4 regions of the Paenibacillus sp. FSL H8-0280 genome follow, and region 1 is predicted to be linked to each of the others. Evidence: predicted binding sites of a transcription regulator. Region 1 holds the regulator's gene; each other region holds the start of a gene.
The links. Region 1 encodes Rex, which represses fermentation and respiration genes when NADH is low (regulators of the CRP and FNR family bind a similar motif). Its sites were predicted from a motif close to TTGTGAAATATTTCACAA; they were not measured.
Positions count from the first base shown of each region.

Region 2: a site for Rex is predicted at 2,211-2,228, ahead of MHI12_RS28060 (formate/nitrite transporter family protein). Genes of this name have one in related genera too.
Region 3: a site for Rex is predicted at 1,952-1,969, ahead of MHI12_RS15070 (cytochrome ubiquinol oxidase subunit I). Genes of this name have one in related genera too.
Region 4: a site for Rex is predicted at 2,222-2,239, ahead of adhE (bifunctional acetaldehyde-CoA/alcohol dehydrogenase). Genes of this name have one in related genera too.

Region 1 covers NZ_CP150296.1:4,331,853-4,336,062, forward strand. The annotation lists gene MHI12_RS18865 (DUF5590 domain-containing protein) at 13-543, opposite strand; gene MHI12_RS18870 (amidohydrolase) at 581-1,888, opposite strand; gene MHI12_RS18875 (redox-sensing transcriptional repressor Rex) at 1,875-2,528, opposite strand; gene dinG (ATP-dependent DNA helicase DinG) at 2,747-4,210, opposite strand, start outside.
Region 2 covers NZ_CP150296.1:6,443,370-6,447,579, forward strand. The annotation lists gene MHI12_RS28055 (molybdopterin-dependent oxidoreductase) at 1-824, opposite strand, end outside; gene MHI12_RS28060 (formate/nitrite transporter family protein) at 1,252-2,103, opposite strand; gene MHI12_RS28065 (FAD-dependent oxidoreductase) at 2,489-3,850, opposite strand.
Region 3 covers NZ_CP150296.1:3,390,412-3,394,621, reverse strand. The annotation lists gene MHI12_RS15075 (cytochrome d ubiquinol oxidase subunit II) at 1-510, opposite strand, end outside; gene MHI12_RS15070 (cytochrome ubiquinol oxidase subunit I) at 510-1,874, opposite strand; gene MHI12_RS15065 (MFS transporter) at 2,203-3,594, opposite strand; gene MHI12_RS15060 (LysR family transcriptional regulator) at 3,704-4,210, shown strand, end outside.
Region 4 covers NZ_CP150296.1:4,519,788-4,523,997, forward strand. The annotation lists gene adhE (bifunctional acetaldehyde-CoA/alcohol dehydrogenase) at 1-2,141, opposite strand, end outside; gene MHI12_RS19810 (Crp/Fnr family transcriptional regulator) at 2,572-3,288, shown strand; gene MHI12_RS19815 (hypothetical protein) at 3,376-4,089, opposite strand.

The DNA.
Region 1 (4,210 bases):
GCTCTATTTGTTCTAGCTGTTCGGGAGTGTGTAGACAAGGTCCACCTGTTCTCCATTGCTAAAACGATAAAAGCGATAGTGGTTATGCGTACCGTCTTTATAATACACTTGCCACACATATATTCCATTCACAACTCCGGGCATGATTCGTTTAATCTCACCGGCAGGAACTTCGGAACTAAAGCGATTGCGTATCTGCGCTTCGGACATACCATTTTGCAGTAGCTCACTGTGTACAGCGTTTGCACCCTTAGCCGGTTGATTGTTTGCGTCGAACTTAACCCAGACCATAACATCCTGGTTATCCTTGTTTTTGCCGATCAGGGTCCAGTAGATGTTGTCAGAGCCTTCTTTGTCTCCCCAGATGTACTTGCGCAATTCATCATAGGATGTAATGCCCAGTTGCTCCTGTGCTGCTTGTATAGCGAGCGCTTCTTCCTTGCGCTGGTCCTGAGTGACATAGACGTAATAACGCTGAAGTCCAAACAGAATCAGAACCAGTGCAAGCAGCGAAATCCATATCCACTTCTTTTTTTTCTTCAAAAGCCGAACTTCCTTTCCCTATGATGCTGTCCTGCAATTAACGAGCAAGCAGACCATCAAATGCCAATTGAGACTCACGCAAAATGCGTTCTTCATCCAGCGTCAGACATTCGCCATGTTTCACCACTTGTTTTCCATCCACCCATACGTGCTCAACATCTTTGGCAGAAGCCGAGTAGATTGTATGTGAGATCAGGTCTGTATGTGGATAGAAATGTGCCTGTTCAATGTCCAAGGCGATAAAGTCAGCCTTCATGCCGACCTGGAGTGCTCCGGTATTGTTCAAGAAGATGGATTTGGCACCGTATGACGTTCCGAGTAATAACGCTTCGCCTGCTGGCACTGCCGTCGGGTCACCAGATACACCTTTGTGGATCAATGCAGCCAGTCTCATTTCCTCGAACATATCCAGGTTGTTGTTGCTTGCCGGTCCGTCTGTTCCGAGTGACACGGTAACTCCTGCTTTCAGCAACGCAGGTACCCGCGCAACACCGGAAGCGAGTTTCAGGTTACTTCCCGGGTTATGGGATACAGCCACATCATGACGGGCCAGAATCTCAATCTCTTCGTCATTCAGATGCACCGCATGTGCAACCAGGGATGGACGAGAGAAAAAGCCCAGTTTTTCCAGATGTGCTACAGGACGCAGTCCATAATCAGCCACGTTCTGCTCGACTTCACGAAGCGTTTCCGACATATGTGTATGAAGAGGAAGGTTTAGGTCGTTCGCGACCTGCACAAGCTTCTCTATGTAGTCAGGAGGGCATGTATATGGTGCGTGTGGCGAGATTACGGTTGTAATGCGACCATCTGCCTGTCCATTCCACTCACGCGCAAACGCAGCCGACTCCTCCAGCTTCCGCAATTGCTCTTCTTCCGAGCACAGCCCGATTACACCACGTGCCAGTGCTGCTCTAACGCCGGATTGCTCCACAACTTTGGCAACTTGATCCATGTGATCGTACATGTCCAGGAAAGCTGTAGTTCCGCCTTTCAACATTTCAAGCACTGATAGCGAAGTTCCCCAATATACGTCTTCTGAAGTCATTTTCGCTTCCATCGGCCACATTTTTTCCTGCAACCATACTTGCAATGCAAGATCGTCTCCGTGCCCTCTGAGCAACGACATCGCTGCATGACCATGCGTATTGATCAGACCCGGCAGGAAGAACAGTCCTTTTCCATCCACTTTGGTACAATTTTTGTCTTCATCCGGCAATGTCTCACCAATATGCACAATCTTGTCATCCTCAACAACCATGTATCCTTGAACCACGTTCCATGTTGTGCCGCCTTCATTAACGGCAAATTTGCCGTTGTGAATTACCCATCTATTTGTTGTCATCTTCCTCGTCGTCCTTTCCAGTCTCCAAGTAATAGGCCAAACTAAGCAGATCCGTTGTAAAGTCAGCATGGTGAATGCGGATATGCGGCGGTGTTTTTAGAATGGTTGGTGCAAAATTAAGGATCGCTTCGATTCCGGATTCAATAAGCTGATCCGCTACATTTTGGGCTTCTGTATCCGGAACCGTGATAATACCGATGCGGATGTTTTCCGTTTTAACCGCTTCCGTCAATTCATCCATTGGTTTTACCGTCAAACTGTTGATTTGACTACCAATCTTCGGTCCATATGCATCAAATACAGCAACAATCTTCATGTTGTCTTTCAGATATGCGTTGTAGTTGGACAAGGCCTGTCCGAGGTTACCCGCGCCTACCAGAGCTACATTAATTTGCTGATCAATTTTGAGAATGTGACGAATTTTCTCGATCAAATAGGATACATCATACCCGATCCCTTTACGACCAAAATCACCGAAGTAAGCCAAGTCTTTACGAATTTGGGCCGGATTCAGATCCAGCCTCTGTCCAAGCTCTTGAGAAGAAACCGTAGCCACCTCACGCTGATGCAACTCGCTCAAATAACGCAAGTAAACAGGCAGACGTCGTACCACCGCTTCCGAAATTTTATCCGATTTCATTCTTGCTCCCCCTTACCAAGGCCACGATTAAATAATAGATGAAAAGATGAGCATTCTGTATAAACTCAAAGATAAACGTGACATTTTATACAGAATGCTCCTTGTAATTTAGGTTATAAGTTCTTACGTGCAACTGCTTTAATCGGATATGGAAATATCTAATAAAGTTTAACGCCAAACGATAGTGTCATGCAATGATATAACGAACAAAACAACCATTATTTTTGTTCATTAGCAGGTTTTTCCAACCACTCGGTGATTCGTGGAACCATCTGCTCCGTGAGCATATGCTCCATTTTGGGACCTGGTAATGAATATAAAAAGAATTTGCCATAGTACGCTTCAATCACACGTGTATCATAAACAATGACAATTCCTCTGTCCTGCGCTGTACGCACCAATCGGCCAAATCCCTGCTTGAAACGAATGACCGCTTGCGGCACGGACAGTTTCATGAACGGATTTTTCTTCTGTTCCTGAAGCAACTCACTCTTGGCTTCCACCAACGGATGATTCGGTGGCTGGAAAGGCAATCGCACAATAGCGAGACAGGTTAGCGCCTCTCCAGGGATATCTACACCCTCCCAGAAGCTGCTTGTGCCCAGAAGTACCGTAGCTTTGGCATCTTGGAACCTGCGAGTCAATTTGGAACGACTTCCACTATCAACGCCTTGCCCAAGCAACGAGATGTCGTTGCCAGACAGAGCTTCTTTCAGCGGATCATAGACCTGTCGCAACATCTTGTATGAAGTAAACAGAACCATCATGCGTCCACGCGTAGCAATTGCCGTCTCTGCGAGTGATTGCACCAGCATATTGACAAAGTGCGCATCACCCACACTTCCCTTCACACTTGGGAAATCACGCGGAATCACCAGAAGTGCCTGATCGCGATAATTGAAAGGTGATGGCAACATAGACGTTAACAGCCTATTGTTCTCGGCGGCTTCCTGCAAGCCAAGCTGTTCAATCATGAACTGGAATGACTTATCTACGGAGAGCGTAGCCGATGTAAGCACAACACTTTTCTTTTTGTCAAAAAACAAATCCTTAAGTTGTGCACTGACATCTACAGGTACGGCATACAGCTGGAGAGATTTGCTGCGGAATTGGCCGCTGGCTTCCATCCAGTACACCGTTTTGGCGTCATCCATACGCATGAAGAAACGTAAATTTTCCTTCAATGTGGTCAGATCTTTCAGCAGTCCTGTGATGTCCGTGATCAGACTATCCGATTGATAATCATCCTGATCTTCTTTCACCTCAAGCAGCAATTTGTCCCCTTTGCGAACCAAATCGCCCAGAGTCACATAGATCTGGTTCTCCAGATCCTGCAACTCCTGCCATTTTGCAGGTTTCTGAGATGCTTTCAGACGCAGTGAAAATTGCCCCGTCTCTCCCGGTGAAGCATCACTTCGTTCAGGCAACAGACCAAACAAGGCATCGCTCATACGATCCCACAGCTCCTTAACTTCAAGAGCGAGCGGGAACATCTGATCCACCATGGAGCCCCATTGCACCGAATTTTCATGCCCGGATAACTGCGACCGAAGCATAGGCAGCTGACCATTACGACTGTCTTTAAACAGGCGGGTCAGTGTATGAACCAAGGTGAAATATTTCATATGCATTCCAAGATGTTTACCAGCGACATCCTCCAGATGATGTGCCTCATCGATTAC
Region 2 (4,210 bases), 2.1 Mb from region 1:
ACACCCGTAATGCGTGCAACACGTTCAGGGGTGTAACTGCGGACATGATCACGTAGTGCCTCATGACCCACTGTATATTTTTGCATAAAGGCTTCATCCGTTAGTCCCCGTTCGAACAACACATGCATCAATCCCAGCGCCAGTGCGCTGTCCGTGCCCGGATACAAAGGAATAAACCAGTCGCCCCATTGGGCGGTACGATTGCGATGAACGTCGATGACGACGATCTTGGCACCTTTCTTGCGGGCTTTCTCCGCCAAAACGACCTGGTGCATATTGGTACTGACGATATTGCCGCCCCACACCAGGATGAGATCCGCATGCTCCGTATCTTCCGGCACCGTTCCACGATTGGCACCCATCGTATATTTCCAGCCGGTATTTCCAGCAGAGTTACAGATCGTCTGCTCCAGTACACTCGCACCAAGCGCATTGAAGAAACGTCGATCCATGCCGTCTACGCCGAGAATGCCCATGTTACCGTAAAAGCTGTAGGGCAGGATGCTCTCCGGGCCGTAAGTCTCGGACAATGCAGTGAATTTGGTCGTAATCTCGTGAATCGCTTCATCCCAACTGATTCGTTCGAACTTCCCTTCCCCTTTGGCTCCTACACGTTTCATCGGATATTGTAGACGCTCGGGGTGATATACCCGCTCAGTCATATTCCTAACTTTATTACAGATGGCACCCTTGGTTATGGGATGATCCGGATTGCCTGCCACCTTCACAATTTTGCCGTTCTCTTTATGTAATAACAGACCACAAGTGTCCGGACAGTCGAGCGGGCACACCGCCGCAAATATACCATTCTCCTGATCGATCATCGTAAGGCTCCCCTCTATAAAAGCTATCCCTATATCATATCTTCTTTGATGTAATCGCGTAAAGAGAACAGTATGTTTTTGCTTCATATTCGCCGCTATAGCGGCTTCAAAATATTTTCAAAAAAATGTTTTTGAGTTTGATTCAACTTCAGAATTCAGGGGTAAATTAAAAATAAGGCATTAGGCTAGTGTTTCCCCACTTCCTCCTCATGCCATATCATGGACCACTCCCGAAATTCGCCATGAACAGGTTTCGTTCCCCCGAACCTTGTCATGGCGAATTTATTTTGCGTTAAACTCCGACAAGAACCACATACAAAAAAACGATCCCGCCCTGCTCCATCACAGCATATTCGCCATGAACCGAGCAAGATCAGAATCGTCTTCACTTCTGCTATAAGTGTATATATGCCCCGCTCTGTGCCCTCTATGCCTGCTTACTCAACATTACTCTAGCCTCCGTCTCCACAGCTTCGATCGACGTTGTTACCTCCGGTTTCACTTTCGGCTCAGCTTGGCGCAGGTACACCACCCAATAGGCTGCAGCTACAAACAGAGCACCACCAGTCAGATTCCCGAGCCATACCGGAATGAAATTCATCACATATTGGCCCCACGAATAATGTCCTTCGAAGATTGCCGCCGGGATGAGGAACATATTGGCCACAACGTGCTGGAATCCAATCGCGACAAACGCCATCGTTGGAAACCAAATGCCCAATACCTTGCCACTCATCGTATCCGATGCATAAGATAGCCACACGGCCAGCGCGACCAGCCAGTTACAGCCGATGCCAGAGATGAAAGCTTGCAAGAAGCCGTCATGCAGCTTGTGCCCAGCCATATCCACCACTTTAGCCAGATATACACCCTCTCCGGTCAGACCAAGCACATGTCCAAACGCGTACGCGACAAACAACGCTCCAACAAAGTTACCAATCGTCACTAAGGTTAGATTTTTCAACATATTACCTACGGATAACTTTCGAGCAATCGTCGCGAGTGGAACTGCCATCATGTTACCTGTCAGCAACTCGCCACCACCGATGAGCACCAAGATTAGTCCCACCGGGAACACTGCTGCACCAATCAGATTAACCAGACTTCCCCACTCTGCAGGAGCAGATGCAATCACCCGAATATCCAGTAGAAAACCCAGCGCAATAAAAGCCCCTGCCAGAAAACTAAGCACCAGTACAGAAAACACCGGATATTGAGCCTTCTTCATGCCTGTTTGCGCCGTATATTGTGCAACCTCAAGAGGTGTTTTTGCTGCCATATCATTCATCCTCTCCTTCATTGTTCATCATTGGATAAAACATCTGAGATTCATTAGTTATGCGTTGAATACCACATCCTAATTGTATCTCGGTCCTAAACATAACTTTGTGCAAATTATCACAATGTTGTTTAAAAAGATACTTTAAAAGTGTCTTGGAATAGTTATGACAGCAAGAGTATAGTAAAGCCTTTTGAAGCTGTAAAATCACAAAAAAGACTGACGATATACTCGCCAGTCTTCTTTTTCCTTTATAAACGTCTATAATCCGTCCGCCTTGTTTCGTAATCTTGGCAGTTATTGTACACCTCTTATTTACGGACAAGCATGACTTATCTTCGTATCGCGTTTATCATGCAATCTGTTCAACCATCTATTCTCTTCCTTACACCATTGCTGGTGCTTTTACTTCTATTGGAGGCAGTGCTTGCAGACCCGCCGTGTTCAGGAAGTTCCATGGTTTGTTGTAATGTGGCTGGAAGAAAAAGTCGATGAAGGCCAGCTCATCTACGGTCATGTTATTTTGGATGCAAACCGAGATCGTATTAATCGATTGAGTCAGATCAACCTGAGACATCACCTGTGCTCCAACGATCCGACGAGTAGCCTGCTCATATACTACTTTGAGCAACAGTTTCTCAGCCGTTGGCATGAACTCCGGACGGTAGCTGTCTTCCAGTACCACGGATTCAACAATCAGGCCTTCGTCAGCAGCAGACATCTCAGTCATCCCTGTACCCGCGATATTTTGCTCGTAAATTTTGATACCCGATGTTCCCTGCGTACCCATATACGGTGTCGTAGGACGAACCAGGTTACGGGCTACAAGTGTACCCATCCGCACCGCGTTGGTTGCCAGTGGAATGTAAGATGCTTTGCCTGTTGGGTTGTAATGAATCGCACAGCTGTCACCCGCAGCGAAGACGTCTTTTTGACTCGTTTGCATATATTTATCCACGATGATTGCGCCGTTTGGCAGCATATCCACTTGACCTTTGAGCAGTTCAGTATTTGGACGGAAACCAATGCACAGAATAACCAGATCGGTTTCAAACTCCCCTTTGGACGTGATCACTTTAGTCACTTTGCCATTTTCACCAGTAAACTTCTGTACCGTTTGACCAAGAGCCAGCTTGATGCCGCGTCCAGTCAACGTATCTTCAATCGCATCCGTGAACTCAGGATCCAGGTATTTGTTCAAAATTCGGTCCACACTGTCGATCAGGGTAACTTCCTTGCCGTTCATTTGGAAGGCTTCCACCAGTTCAACGCCGATATACCCTGCACCTACAACAGTAACACGTTTAGCATCTTTGGCTTTTTCAATAATCGTGTTGGAGTGATTGTAGTTTTTGCAAAGTAAAATGTTGTCCATCTCAATGCCTTCAAGCTTCGGAACGACAGGCCATGAACCCGTTGTCACGATCAGTTTGTCAAACGTATCTTCAAATTCTTCCCCGGTTTGCAGGTTTTTAGCCTGAAGGGTATGACCCTTGGCATCGACTGCTGTAACTTCATGAAGCATCTTGGTCTCAACACCAAGCTCTGCCAATTGATTAGGCGAAGAATAGAACAAACCATCAGGGTCTTTCACAACCCCACCTACGTAGAGCGCAATGCCACAAGATAGGAAGGAGATATTGTCATTGCGCTCATACACGGTGATGGTAGCATCCGGGTACAAATTGGCGGTATTTACGATGGCTGCGGTCCCTGCGTGTGTACATCCGATAACTGCGATTTTCATTAAAAGTTCCTCCTCGAAATATATAAATGAGTTTGAATATAAGGTTGTTATGGTTGTGAAACATTTCACTTTTTGTTCGAAATTGTGTATGTGATTTATTTCACTTTATACACTCATTATAATGTGATATTTTTCACATTGCAATAGGTTGAGCAAAAAAAATTGTCGAAGGAGGTCATTTCCCTGTATTTAAGCCTTTCTTCCCTTCAATGTATTGATTTCATTGTCCCCGGATTTGGGCGGGTTTATGCTATGTAATGGCTTCCGTGATCCCTGTATGAACGCAGTGTGGACGTATAAAGTTAGAGGCGTCTCTTGCATTCTTGTTTGACTTTCACAAAAAAATAAATGGCTTCAATT
Region 3 (4,210 bases), 940 kb from region 1:
GGCTAGTCCAACGATGCTCCACGATAACGGATTGGTAAACAGCGCCCAGTAATCGAGGGAAACCGTATCTCCCTGTTTCAAAATAAAGCCACCTTCAGACAGTGTCAGTGCCACTGACAATGACGCTGGAATAAGCAACCCGGTAGCTCCGTATAAAAACAAATACACGATACTTTTTTTGGAACCATAATTTTCGAAAGCATAGAACGACCCACGAATGGCAAGTAAAATGACGGCTATACTTCCCGGAACAAGCAGCGCGGAGCCATAATAATAGGCCGTGTCTGGGAAAAATCCGACGATACCAATATAGAAAAAGACAAAAAATACATTGGTGATCTCCCAGACAGGTGATAGATAACGGGAGATCAGACGATTAATCAGGTGATCCTGCTTTGTCAGGCGTGCGTAAAAGGCGAAGAAACCTGCTCCAAAATCGATGGAAGCTACAATAAGATAGCCGTACAAGAACAGCCAGAGTACCGAAATACCAATTAATTCATAACTCATCAGGCCTGATCCCCTTTCTTGGCTGATTGATCATGCTTCTCCTTCAACCATTTCTCCATCTCGAGTTCAGCAGGATTATTATTGAACAACCGTCTCAGTACGACGACACACATAACGCCTAGCAGGATGTAGAGAAGCAAGAAGACGAAAAATAAAATTCTCACACTCGGAGAAGAAGTAGCGGCCTCTTCTACCCGCATATAACCTCGGATGATCCATGGCTGCCGCCCGATCTCTGCATAGAACCAACCCATCTCAACGGCCAGAAAAGCAAGCGGTGCACTGAGTGCAACCATACGAAGCATCCACTTGTTAAACTGATTACGTTTCTTCCAGAATACAAACAGGAAGTACAGACTTGATATAGCAAGCAGAGCGAAACCAATTCCAGCCATTAGATCAAACAAGTAATGCACAAGCAGTGGTGGCTGCTCATCTGGTGGAAATTCGTTTAGCCCGGTTACCTCGGCGTTAAAGTCTCCAAAGGCAAGGAAACTGAGCAGTTTCGGCAAATGAAGAGCGCCTATAATTTCATGTTCTGCATTCAGCCATCCAAAAAAAATCAAATCCGCGCCGCTTTCCGTCTCGAAATGCCACTCGGCAGCTGCGAGCTTCTCCGGCTGATGCTCAGCCAAAAACTTGGCAGACACATCTCCAGCAAAGGAATTTAATAAACTGAATACCAGCACAACGGCCATCATGAGATTCAAGCCTTTTTTGTGGTAGGCCGACACTCCTTTTCTCAGCATCGCAAAGGCTGCTATTCCTGCTAACAGGGCAGCTCCTGTCAGATAAGCCGAGCTTAATACATGGAACACTTTGGAGAACGTCGCTGTATTCAGCATCGCTTGCACGGGGTTCACTGCCATGAATTGACCTGCTTCCATGACAAAACCTTCAGGCTGGTTCATGAATCCGTTCACTGTTGTAATAAAAACAGCAGACATGCCTGCCCCGGCGACAATCGGAATAGTCAGCAACCAGTGGATATACGGATTTTTGAACCGATCCCACGTGTACAGATAAATGCCCAGGAATATTGCTTCAAAAAAGAATGCAAATACTTCCATAAATAGTGGCAGTGCAATGACATTCCCGGCAAGTTTCATAAAATTCGGCCATACCAAGGCCAACTGTAGTGAGATCGCTGTGCCTGTCACAACACCAACCGCGACAGAAATGACAAATCCTCTGGACCACCTCTTTGCCATAAGTATGTAATGGTGATCCTTCTTTCGAATGCCGATGAACTCTGCAATAGCAATCATCAAAGGTACGCCGACACCAAGCGTTGCAAAAATCACGTGGAACCCGAGTGTCAAACCAGTCACTAGCCTGCTCCATAAAACCGTATCAATAGCCATTCTTTGTGTTGCCTCCTTTCAAACTCTGTTCAATTTAGAAACATTCAATATCAGCTTTGGCCAAGCTTAATGCGGAGTTGCGAAAAAATTCACAAAGTTAGGTACGACGATATCTTGCCACACCTTGATGCACTTATAGTACTAACCAAGCCTATTAATCAAAATTATTATATCTTTATTTTTACCTAATTCAATCAAAGACACGTCTTCTACCCTAAACGTTCAAGAAAGGATCAACTCTTTCTGACAACTTGGTGAAAAACAAAAAATACACCCAATGGAGCTATTGATTCATTGGGTGTAAACGTGTTATTGCACGGCAGATTCTCTATTTTACTTGCTCCGAACTCACCGCACCTGCCTCGCGACGTACGCTCATGATGATCAGTGATGCAGCTAATACCGTAAGGATGATTCCAAGCATCTGAAATCCTGTCACATTAAATGTATCTCCCATGACAATCCCAATTAATAACGACGATAAGATGGTCCCCAGATAGCGTGATGTATTAAAAATACCCGATGCGACTCCAATCATTTCTTTGGGTGTGCTTTTGAACAGTGCTGCTTGCATGCCGACCGCGTTTAGGCCGTTACTTATGCCAAATAAAGCTAAGGCAACAATGACTATGAAGATTGGAGAAGTTTCGTTCATAACAACGATTAATATAGATCCAAATGTCATTAAAGAAGCGGATACGATCAGAGCTGGCCGTGATCCTGATCTGTCAATCCAGCGCCCTGTGATCGGAGCAATAATGACTGAACATAACCCCAAAGCCAGCATGCTCATTCCTGTATGAACTTCGTTGAGATGACGTACCTGCTTCAAATAGGTAGGAACTCCAAAAAAAAGTGCGTAAAACAGGATGTTCACCAGCATGTATTGCACATTCACCCAAGTCATCTCGGGATATGAGGCAAACGTTCGCAGAGGGATAAAAGGCGTGGCTGCTTTTAGTTCATGTCGGATGAACATGACGAGTGCGATTAACCCGATCCCCCCTGTCAGCAGATGCCATGTTGAAATATCTCCTGTGGAATTTACTGAAAGTAAACCGATGAGTAGAGTCACCAAAGCTACCGTAAACATCAGGATACCTGGTGCGTCAATTAACGCAAGCCATTGCCGAATGGACATGTGACCAGAGATAGACGAAGATTGCTCGTCCTTCGGGATTGTTTTCCAAGCGAACCAAAAACTCGCCAAGACAAACGGAATATTAACGAAGAATATGCTGTGCCAGTCCCACCAATGAATCAATACTCCACCAATAAAAGGTCCAATTGCAGCCGCTCCAGAAAGGAATATAGCCAAGGTGGACAAGGCGGAGGCTTGTTTTTCAGTCACGTTCATTCTGACAATCGCCATTCCGACGGCCACCATCATGCTTGTGCCAATTGATTGAACAATCCGGAATACGATGAGCCACGAAAAACTGGGAGACCACGGAGCTAACATGGACGATACAAAAACAATAACAAGACCCATGAGGAATATCTTCCTGCGGCCAAACAAATCACTACACTTGCCCATGACGGGTTGAGCGACAGCACTGGCAATATAAAATGATAAAATAATCCACGAAACGGCTGTAAAATTAAGTTGATACACTTGTTGTAGCCTGGAGATTGCCACCGAAATCATGGAGGAATTCAACGGATTCAACATAATTCCGAGTCCAACAGCTAACATCAATCCTTTATTTCGAACGTTCATTGGTGCACCTCTCTCTCTTCTGCTGTTATTTTACTTGAACGTATTCATTTATTCCAACGCATTATATGTTATGATTTGATGAACTAGAAGGAATGAAGGAATGGTGCAAATGGAACTTCTTCAACTAAAATATTTCCTGACGGTGGCCCGATGCGAGCATGTTACGGAAGCTGCGGGAAAGCTGCATGTCACGCAATCCTCCCTGAGCAAAACGATACAACGATTAGAGGACGACCTGGGAGTTTCTTTATTTGATCGAATCGGAAGAAAGCTGCGACTAAACGACTTTGGAAGAACATTTCTTCAGCGAACTGAAAAAGCCTTATTTGAATTGGAACAAGGAAAACGGGAAATCGCTGACCTCTCCAACCCGGATCAGGGTACACTGCAATTGGCAGTGACTACGGCGAGCACATTGCCCGGCATACTGCGGGAATTCCGGAAAAACAAGCCAGATATTCAGTTCCATGTGCAAATGGTTTCGTTAGAAAACATGTCCAGACTCCTACAACGGGGCGAGGTGGACTTTTGTCTCTCCTCCCCTCCGATTGAAGGTGACGATATCGAATGTCAGATACTATATGACGATCCGATTGTAGTCGCTGTTCCTATGGGT
Region 4 (4,210 bases), 190 kb from region 1:
GTGGAAGCATTATGCATTTTCTCACGTGCCAGTTTGTCACCTTGCAGTGCAGATTGCTCCAGGTATTGGAACACCAGTTGGATTGCTTTGATCGCAAGTCCATCTGTGTAATCATTTGCCATAACAGACACATATGCTTCAATCGCGTGAGTCAGTACGTCCATACCTGTATCGGCAACGGCTGTTCTCGGCAGGGAGTATACGAACTCCGGATCAACAATCGCTACGTCTGGTGTTAGCTCATAGTCGGCCAATGGATATTTGGTGTTGCCTTGATTTTTGTCCGTGATAACCGCGAACGATGTCACTTCAGAACCTGTACCTGATGTGGTTGGGATCGCTACAAATTTCGCTTTTACGCCGAGACGTGGATATTTGTAGATCCGTTTGCGGATATCCATGAATTTCTGTTTCAAATCGTTGAAGTCCGTGTCTGGATATTCATAGAACAACCACATGGCTTTGGCAGCATCCATCGGTGATCCACCGCCAAGTGCGATAATGCAGTCTGGTTGGAAGCGGCGCATCATTTCGGTTCCGCGGTCTACCGTTGTTGTGGATGGATCTGGCTCAACATCGGAGAACACTTCGATTGCTACCGGCATTTGGCGTTGACGCAGATAGTGTTCTACCTTTTCAACATATCCAAGTTTCACCATCATGGCATCCGTAATAATCGCCACACGTGTGATGTCAGGCATTTTGGCAAGATACTGTGTTGCCCCTTTTTCGAAGTAGACTTTGTTTGGCACTTTGAACCATTGCATATTCACGGTACGGCGAGCCACCCTTTTCACATTGATTAAGTTCACAGCGGTTACGTTGGAAGAAGTCGAGTTACGTCCGTATGATCCGCATCCCAGTGTCAATGAAGGCATGTTTGTGTTGTAGATATCCCCGATGGCACCGTGTGTGGATGGTGAGTTCACAATAATCCGTCCAGTTTGCAGACGATCTGCGAACTTGCCAATCACTTCTTCATTTGTGGAGTGGATAACCGAGGAGTGACCCATGCCGCCAAAAGCAACCACTTCTGCTGCACGTTCAATTCCCTCTGCTGCCGTTTTAACTTTGTAACAAGCCAGTACCGGGCTTAATTTCTCAGCCGACAATGGGAATTTGGTACCTACCCCTTCAATCTCGGCCACGAGAATTTTGGTGCCTGCTGGAACTTCAATACCGCACAACTTCGCAATGCTTACCGCAGATTGACCAACAATCGCCGGGTTCACCGCACATTTCTCGGCATTAATCGCACCTGCTGTCAATTTTACTGCTTCATCTTTGTTAACAAAGTAACAGCCATTCGCAATCATTTTTTTCTTCACTTGATCGAAGATCGGTTCTTCAATGATGACCGCTTGTTCGGAAGCACAGATCATACCGTTGTCGAAAGACTTCGACAGGATCAAATCCGTTACTGCCTGGTTGATATCCGCGCTTTTCTCGATAAAGCAAGGTACGTTACCCGGTCCTACGCCCAGTGCAGGTTTACCACAGCTGTACGCTGCACGTACCATGCCGGATCCGCCTGTTGCCAGAATGAGAGCCACATCATTGTGATTCATCAGTTCGTTTGTACGATCCATGGAAGGATCATCAATCCACTGAATACAATCTGCTGGTGCACCATGTTTCACAGCCGCTTCCAGCAGGATTTTGGCAGCTTCCCGGCTACAATTCTGTGCAGATGGGTGGAAACCAAAGATGATCGGGTTACGCGTCTTGATGGAGATCAGTGCTTTAAACATCGTCGTTGATGTTGGATTCGTAACTGGTGTAATCCCCATGATGATGCCGACCGGCTCCGCAATTTTCTGGAAGCTCTCATATTCGTTATCTTCAATCACACCTACGGTTTTGTCATACTTGATGCTGTGGTACACATATTCTGTTGCAAATATATTTTTGGTGATTTTATCCTCATACACTCCGCGGCCTGTTTCTTCTACGGCCATCTTAGCGAGCATCATGTGTTTATCCAGACCCGCAAGTGCCATCGCTTGCACAATCCGGTCAATCTGCTTCTGGTCCATCTTCATGAATGCGGCGTGTGCTTTATTCGCTTTGTCGATTAACGTTTGAATATACTGACCTGCTGTCGGTTCTTTTGCTGGGGCGACTTCGTTCTTTACAGCCATCTCCCTCATCCTCCTAAAGGTTCGTATTAGTTTGTCTCTCTCGTTTACATTCACATCGTAACATGACAATAAACTTAATTATGTGATTTTTTTCACAAAGTATAACAAATTTAATTTAAGTTTTGTAGTGTCCTTCATACGACCATTTTCACTTCCTATTTAAAATATAGGGCTGTAAAATTCATCCTCTCCATCAAAAGTGAATTTTATCACAATGTTTGAAATTTCGTCATTTTTGCCCCCTTTCCTTCCCCCTCAAACGGTAAGATTAGGTATATACTGAACTTAAAAATTGAACCACCGCAATTTGTACCGTCCTTCCTCCCGGCCGAGATGACCCTGATCAGGACGGCAACGGTTTGCGGCGAACCTCGGAGGCTACTGCTTATTACAGACGGTCGTCCGATGGACACAAAGGGGAGATAGACTTATGAGAGAACTAACAACTGTACTGGAAAAGCGCGGTAATACTAACTGTTTCTCGGAAGCAAATTTCAACCATCTGCTGGTTACCATGAAAGATAGAACCTATCCGGAAGGTACACATCTGTACTGGGAAGGCGACATCTCTGACAAACTTTATTATATGAAACGGGGTCGTGCCCAGATCACCAAATCCACGGATGAAGGCAAGGAACTGATCATGTACATGTATCAATCCGGTGATATGATTGGGCAGGCTGATCCCTTCTTTGGCTCTAAACACAGCTTCTCTGCGGAAGTATTAGAGGATAGTGAGATCGGTGTACTGGAGCATAAAGACCTGGAGATGTTAATCTGCCAGCATTGTGACTTTGCGATCGACTTTATGAAATGGATGGGCATCCACCACCGGTTGACACAGACCAAATTCCGGGATCTCATGTTATACGGCAAACCGGGTGCACTCTGCTCCACCCTCATTCGGTTGTCGAATTCGTATGGTGAGCCTCATGGAGAGCATGTCATTATTCACAAAAAGATTACTCACACGGATCTGTCCAATATGATTGGAGCCACTCGTGAAAGTGTCAACCGCATGTTAAGCGATCTGCGTAAGAAAGACGGGATTGAATATGACAATGGCATGATTGTCATCAAAGATCTGAAGATGCTGCAAGGAATCTGTCACTGTGAGCTTTGCCCGAACGAGATCTGTCGTATTTAATATTTGACTATGCTGATCCGATCTTGCTTATATATTTCAATAAAAAAAGCCCAGTTCTCTAAAAAGAGATTGGGCTTCTTGGTATACTTAGGATGCATTGGTTAATTCAAGCTTTACCGCATCACGTGGATTCAATTTCATGTCCAGACCATTTTCCATTAATTCTTTGTCATTCACCATAATGACCCACCGCTCATTCATACGAGGCGTGACATTCTCGACCGCAACGACAAATTTGTTATTCTCCGACATTCTTACAATTCCGCTGGACTTCAACACATCGCGAACTGTGCACTCTTGAACGTAGACGCCGGCATATTGACGATTAAGTGTTGGCATAATGTTTCCACCGCTAACCTTGAGTAACGTTGTCTGATATGCAACGCCATCCCCCCCACTGTCAGCGGCTTTCACGTAAATGATCACTTCATCTTTGGCATGAAGCTCCATGTCCCAATCTTCCTGTTCAATATCCTTGCCGTTTAATTTAACAGCCCAGCTCAGCGAAGAATCCAGAGAAACTTCACCCACGGATTGAATCCGTTTGCCATCCGCCGTAAAATCAACCAGTCCGCTATTGAGTAATGCTTTTTTGAGTGTCAAACCCTCACTAAAATCTCGCTTAATGGACTTTGTTGCATCAGGCAAAAACGTACTGCCATCTACAGCCACTGTGATCGTATTCGCTGTTTCTGTCTCTTTGACAATTGGCTGCTCAGAAGGCTGCGTCTCACTACAACCAGCCAAGATCGCCAGTAGGAGCAAACATACACCTATGTAACCGGGGATTTTCTTCATCATGTAGGTAACACCACCCTGCGTAAAATCATTCACCCTGTTGTCCATAACCTCTATTATGGCACAACTTTCGGCAAAAAAAAGTGTCAAAGCCGTTACTTTTATAGGGTACCGCCTCCAAATA